2 regions of the Achromobacter seleniivolatilans genome follow, and region 2 is predicted to be linked to the other one. Evidence: predicted binding sites of a transcription regulator. Region 2 holds the regulator's gene; the other holds the start of a gene.
What was found. Region 2 encodes FliA, which starts transcription of late flagellar genes. Its sites were predicted from a motif close to CTAAAGTTTNNNNNNNNNNNGCCGNTA; they were not measured.

Region 1: a site for FliA is predicted at 1,881-1,907, ahead of RAS12_RS29430 (FlxA-like family protein). Genes of this name have one in related genera too.

The regions. Positions count from the first base shown of each region.
Region 1 covers NZ_CP132976.1:6,499,450-6,502,859, reverse strand. The annotation lists gene RAS12_RS29440 (methyl-accepting chemotaxis protein) at 1-423, shown strand, start outside; gene RAS12_RS29435 (solute carrier family 23 protein) at 472-1,809, opposite strand; gene RAS12_RS29430 (FlxA-like family protein) at 1,949-2,377, shown strand; gene RAS12_RS29425 (ABC transporter substrate-binding protein) at 2,502-3,410, shown strand, end outside.
Region 2 covers NZ_CP132976.1:2,206,566-2,209,975, reverse strand. The annotation lists gene RAS12_RS09780 (methyltransferase regulatory domain-containing protein) at 1-1,418, opposite strand, end outside; gene RAS12_RS09775 (RNA polymerase sigma factor FliA) at 1,537-2,292, opposite strand; gene flhD (flagellar transcriptional regulator FlhD) at 2,724-3,047, shown strand; gene flhC (flagellar transcriptional regulator FlhC) at 3,080-3,410, shown strand, end outside.

The DNA of each region.
Region 1 (3,410 bases), 2.4 Mb from region 2:
GTCCGGTCGCTCGCGCAACGCGCCGCCCAGGCCGCCAAAGAGATCAAGACGCTGATCGAGGCCTCGGTGGACACGGTCAAGGCCGGCTCGGCGCAAGTATCTGCCGCTGGCCAGACCATGCAGGAGATCGTGGCGTCCGTGCAGCGTGTGACGGACATCATGGGCGAAATCTCGGCCGCATCGACCCAGCAGGCCAGCGGCATTGACCAGGTCAGCCTGGCAGTCTCACAGATGGATGAAGTGACCCAGCAGAACGCTGCGCTGGTCGAAGAGGCATCGGCCGCAGCCTCCGCGATGGAGGAACAGGCGCGGCGCCTGTCAGAGGCCACCGCCGTGTTCAAAACGCAGTCGGGACAGGTGATTGAGGCCGTGCCAGCCCAGCTATCACGAGCCAAACCGGCAACCCGTTTGTCCCGCACCTGATGCACGGGCCGCTGCGCGCGGGCTTGCACGCCCGCGCGCCTGATCACATTAGTGACCGGATACCGGACCCGTTGCGGGCTTGCGGCGGCGCAAGATCGCGTACAGGATGATGGCGCCGAAGGTGGCGGTACCAATGCCGCCCAACATGAAGTCACCCAGCTTGATGGTGAAATCGCCCGCCCCCAACACCAGCGTGACCGCAGCCACTATCAGGTTGCGGTTGTCGCTGAAGTCCACTTGGTTGACCACCCAGATCCGGGCGCCGGCGATGGCGATCAGCCCGAACACCACGACTGACATACCGCCCAGCACAGGGCCAGGGATGGTCTGGATCAGCGCGCCGAACTTGGGCGAGAAACCCAGCACAATGGCGATCAGCGCGGCCACGACAAACACCAGCGTCGAATAGATACGCGTAACCGCCATCACCCCGATGTTCTCGGCATAGGTGGTGACGCCCGTGCCGCCCACGGCGCCCGAGACCATGGTGGCCACGCCGTCGCCAACAAAGGCGCGGCCCAAATAGCGGTCCAGATCCTGGCCGGTCATGGCGCTGACGGCTTTCACGTGGCCCAGGTTCTCGGCCACCAGAATAATGGCGACCGGCACAATCAACCCCATGGCCTCGGCCTTGAAGACCGGCGCCGCAAAATGCGGCAGGCCGATCCAGGCGGCTGCGGCCACGCCGGAGAAGTCGATGGGCTTGCCCAGACCCATGCCATTGGCAAGAATGGCGTACACCACGCAAGCCAGAATCAGTCCGACCAGGATCAGCAGGCGCTGCACCATGCCCTTGGTATAGACCGCGATACCGCCAACGCAGACGATCGTGACCAGCGCCATGACGCTGTCAAAAACCGACGAGCCCATCGCGCCTTTAGCGGCAATCGGCGCCAGATTCAGGCCGATCACGGCCACGACCGCGCCCGTCACCACAGGCGGCATCAGCGCATCGATCCAATTGGCGCCGCCGCCGGCACGCGCATTGACGATCCAGACAATGACGCCGATCAGCGTATACGCAAGGCCGCAGGCGATGATGGCCCCAAGCGCCACGCCGATATTGGCGTTGGCGCCGCCGCCTGCATAACCGGTGACCGCAATTACCCCGCCGATAAAGGCAAAGCTGGACCCCAGATAACTGGGCACCCGGCCGCCGACGAACAGAAAGAAAATCAGGGTGCCGATACCCGACATCAAGATGGCGACGTTGGGGTCAAAGCCCATCAGCAAAGGGGCCAGCACGGTCGAACCGAACATCGCCACCACGTGTTGGGCGCCCATGGCGACGTTCTTGGGCCAGGACAGCCGTTCATCGGGCGCAATGATGACGCCGGGCTCGGCGTCATCCGCCAGGCGCCAGCGCGGAAAATAGGAATTGGACATGGATTCCCCGGGGAAGGTATTGGGTATGAGCGGGCGCCAGTGTAAATGGGGCCGCGAACGGGCGGCAACGTTTAAGTTTCCAGTCAAACTTGCCGTATTAGAGAAAACCCGAAAGCCCACCAAGGAAGCAGGAGCAATCATGGCCATCAATTCCATCAGCGGCACGTCCCGGATTGGCAGCCTTGCCGATTTGTGGGCAGAAAGAATCCAGGCAAACAAGGAAGCCAAGGCGGCGACCAACGAAAGCTCCACCACGGTAACTGCCGACGGAAAAATCCGGGTCAACAACGCGGGCAGTATGAAAGTCGGTGGCGCCCAGGCGGCGGAAAGCACAGACAACGAAGACGAATTCACCCGCCTGATCAAAGAGTTGCAGAAGCAGTTGAAGCGCGTCATGGACCAGATTGCCAAGCTCCAAGCCAGCGGAATGCCGCCTGAAATCAAGGCGCAGCAATTGAAGGCGCTCAATGCCCAGGCCATGCAGATTCAAGGGCAGATCGCCCAAGTCATGGCCCAGCAGGCCAAGGCCGCCGCACAAGGCGGCGGCACCGTGTCCGCCACGGCGTAAAGCGCCCAACCGGGCGTCGGCTCACGACGCCCGCACTGATGATGCGCATCAAAATTTCTGATTGGACGCATAGCAGATCAGCCCTTACTGTCTCCGAACAAATCTAAAACTACGGAGACAAACCATGTATGCAATGCGCACAGCCCTTGCAGGGGCGTTGCTGGCCGTTTGCGCGGCCCCGGCTCTTGCCGGCACCGTCACGGTGATTACGTCGTTCCCCAAGGACCTGACCCAGGCCTACAAGACCGCCTTCGAAAAAGCCAACCCGGGCATCACGCTGGAAGTCCTGAACAAGAACACGGTCTCTGGCATTGCCTATGTGCGCGAGACGCCCGCCGGCCAGCGGCCTGAAGTGTTCTGGGCCAGCGCGCCGGACGCCTTTGAAGTGCTGGGCCGCGACAAGCTGCTGGCCAAGTCATCCGATGTAGCAAACAAGGACGTGCCGGACAAAATCGGCAATTACCCCATCAATGACCCGGGCGGCATGTACCTGGGCCAAGCATTGGCCGGGTATGGCATTGTCTACAACACCCGCTATATCGCAGCGCACAAGATACCCGCCCCGGTGGAGTGGAAGGATTTGCTCGCACCGCAATGGTTCGGCCACGTGGGCATCACGTCGCCTTCCCGTTCGGGCACCATGCACCTGACGGTAGAGACCATTCTGCAAGGCGAAGGCTGGGATGACGGCTGGCGCACTCTGCTGCGCATGTCGGGCAACAGCAGCGCCGTGACAGAGCGCTCGTTCGGCGTACCGGACGGCGTGAACAATGGCCAGTTTGGCGCGGGCCCGGTCATCGACTTCTTTGGTCTGTCCAGCAAGTATTCCAAGTTTCCGGTGGAATTCGTCTACCCCTCTGAAACCGCTATCGTGCCGGCGAACATTGCGTTGATCGAGGGCGCGAAAAATACCGAGGAAGGCAAGAAGTTCATTGCTTTCACGCTGAGCCAGGCCGGCCAGGAGTTACTGCTGGAACCGAAAATATCGCGTCTGCCCGTGCTGCCCTACACGGCGCTGGCCGGCAAGATTCCG
Region 2 (3,410 bases):
ACGAAATGGATGACGGCATCTTTGCCAGGGCGAACCAATTGGTGCCACAGGTTGTAGTGGCCGACCTGCAGGTCGCCGCTATCGGCAGCTTGTAGCAGTGCCATGGCGCCGGGGATCAATTTGGGGGAGCTGGACAGATTCTTTTCATAAGGCAGGGGCTCCAATCGATACCAGAGGGAACCAATATTCAGCAAGGAGACCAGGTGGATCATCACAGTGACGGCCAACGTGTCTTCTGGTTGCTGAGGGGCCAGGGCCTTGGCGTCTTGCATCAGGTCCGCAAATGCAACACTTGCTGGCCATGCTTGGCGCAGCCGCTCAACGATAGCAATGAAGATTGCGTCGCGCGATCCGATGCCGCGACCGTTGTTGGCGCGGTATTGTCGAACACCATGTTCCTTATTGCCGTCCGCCGAATCATCGGGCTTCACTTGAAGACCAAAGTGCATGTCGGCAAAGCAGCCTGCTTCGGGTTGCGCGAGGATGCCTGGCTGACGCGAGGCGTGTGTCAGCAGGCTTTGGCGGAACTGGCGGCCAATGGCGAAATCCAAAAACTGCTCACGCAATTCGCGCGGTGCGTCTTGAGTCAGCGCCCCTACCTGTGCGGCCACGTTGTCGCCGAAGTTGGACGGTATCGACGATTCCGGCTGTGCATCACCAACATAGGCAAGTCCCGCCTCTTGTGCCGTCGCGAGAAATTCCACGAAGTAGCATGGAGAGTTGACCGCCTCCAGGTATTCGTGAAGCAGATAGTGATCCGATTGTTGGCGCAGATACTTCGCCGCAACCTGAAGACCCAATCGCATTGCGTTATCGGATGCCAGCCCCTGTTCCATTAACGTCAGTACGGCTTTTGCACGGCCCAGCTTTTCAGCAGGCGATGGCGTACCGAAGCTATTGAGTTGCATGGCATCGCGCAGCACGTCCAGAGCCTTCCAGCCTGGGTAGGTGTTGTAACTGATGCAGGCCACGCCATTGGGCGACAGGTTTTCCCTGCATATGCGCAGTATTGCCGCTTTGACCTCTACCGGCACCCAGCTGAATACGCCATGGCAAATGATGTAGTCGAATTGCCCGAAAGAGGCGTCGATATCGGTAATGCTGATGGCTCGCAGATCCAGATTGCGCACGCCCATTTTTTCGATAAGAGCCTGGCCTTCCGCGATTTGAATCGGAGACAGGTCGATGCCTACTACGTGAGCTTGTGGATTGGAAATGGCAAATGGCAGAAGATTGCCGCCGGCCGCGCATCCCAGTTCCAGTACGCGCGCTGTTGAAGGCGCCGGTACCTCCAGGCCATACAGGCGGGCGACAGATTGAAGGTGCGCAGGGGCCGTGTGTGCGAACGGATACGACGTGTAAGGCGTCTCGTCGTAAGAATCCGAAATTGCCTGATTCAGGGAGTCGTGAGCGGTCATTGCGTTTCCGTTTCGTATCGGTGGGGGCGTTCGGGCGTGGCCGCGAACAGAGAGTGGGGGCCAGGGGCCAGGCTGCGCAAAACGATGTCCGCGCTAACGTGCGGTACTTGCCGCACGCCTAAATAATCTGCGCGATCTGCCCTTCTTGGGGCAGTGCATGCCAAGCCTGGTCCTTCAGCTTGGCCCGAATCCGTGCTGTCGCCTGCGAACGCAGCTGGCACACACGGGCTTCAGTCACATTCATGATCGCGCCAATTTCTTTCAGATTCAGCCCTTGCTCGTAACACAGCGACAACAGCAGCTTTTCGCGATCCGGAAGTGTGTCGATAGCGTGTATCAATGCAAGGCGGAAATCGCCGGCCAGCAGCGAGTCCAGCGGATTGCCGCCGGCGGAGCCGTGGTTCAGCGTGGCGGACCAGTCTGATTGGCCGGATGCCGAATCAGGCTCGGTCGTGAAATCTTCGTAATGGACGATCTGCACGCCTTGGGCGTCGTGCAGTAACGATTGGTATTCGTTTAGCGGTATTTCAAGTTGTTGCGCGATTTCCGCTTCTGTAGGCGCACGCATCAGACGTTGTTCTAACTGCTGAATCGCCTGGTCAATCTTACGAGCCTTGGTGCGAACGCTGCGCGGCAACCAATCCTGGCCGCGGAGTTCGTCCAGCATCGCGCCACGGATACGGGTCGTGGCGTAGGTTTCAAATTGGGCGTCGGCGGTTTCCTGATAGCGCCTTACGGCGTCCAGCAGACCGATCATGCCGGCCTGTATCAGGTCGTCAAGCTCAACGCTGGCGGGAAGCCGGGCGAGCAATTGCAGGGCCAGCTTCCGCACTAGCGGGGCATATTCGACCAAGCTGTCTTCTGCGTGGGGCATTGCGGGAATGTCAGGCGGTGTCCATCGTGACGCGTCGTCGATTGTTGTCAATTTGCGACATTGTCGACAAACGCGCGGCTGCGCTAAAGCTACCAAGATTACGTGATCGGCAAGGTGACATTGTCGGGACAAGCCAATATTTCATTCCGTTAAGCACGCATTGTTTTGAATGCCTATTTGGCAAATTGCCTTCGATTGGTCCAGCGGTTTATATGTCAAGGTGTGTCTGTTTTCGTAAGTTGCGCAATATCAACAAAGATTTGTCATATAAGTCATAGAAAATGACATCACCTGTGGTAAATTTTACTTAAATTGCGAACAAATGATACATTTCGCATTAAAACAGGATGCAGCGGGCAGTCTGGAAACATTAGTTACAGGCGCCTTTGGTTTTCAAGCCCCTTGGGTGGGATAGGGATAGGGAGTAGGGCGTGCAACAAGTCGAAAATTCATTGCTGGCAGATATCCGCGAGGTAAATCTGTCATACCTGTTACTTGCGCAACGAATGTTGCGTGATGACTACGCTGCATCGATGTTCCGTTTGGGGTTCAGCAACGAAGTTGCTGACATTTTGATGCGTTTGTCGCCAGCACAGCTGGTCAAGCTGGCTAGCTCCAGTTCGCTGCTTTGCCGGTTCCGCTTTGACGATTACAGCCTGCTGTCTGCGTTGACCCATGATGTATTGGGTGGTGCGCTGCAACAAGCGCACGCAACGATCCTGCTGGCCAAGCAACCTGTAGAAGAACTGGCCTGACGGCCGCTCGATCCCCCACTCGGACACGTGTAATGGCCACCAAGAGCGTATCGCAGGAAGCGGATGACATCCTGCTCGCCAGCTCCATGATTACATTAGGAGCGCGGCTGCAAGTGTTAGAGGCTGAAACCAGTCTCAGTCACGACCGGCTGGCACGCCTGTACCGCGAAATACGCGGTTGCTCGCCACCCAAGGGCATGCTGCCTTTTTCGGTTGACTGGTTCATGACCTGGCTGCCGAATATCCATTCCTCGTTGTTTTATAACGTGTACTCATTTCTGAATACGCGGACGAGTAGTAAGGGTATACGCGCAATTATCGACGCCTATCGCCTGTATTTAGAAAATGCTGGTTTGGATGGTG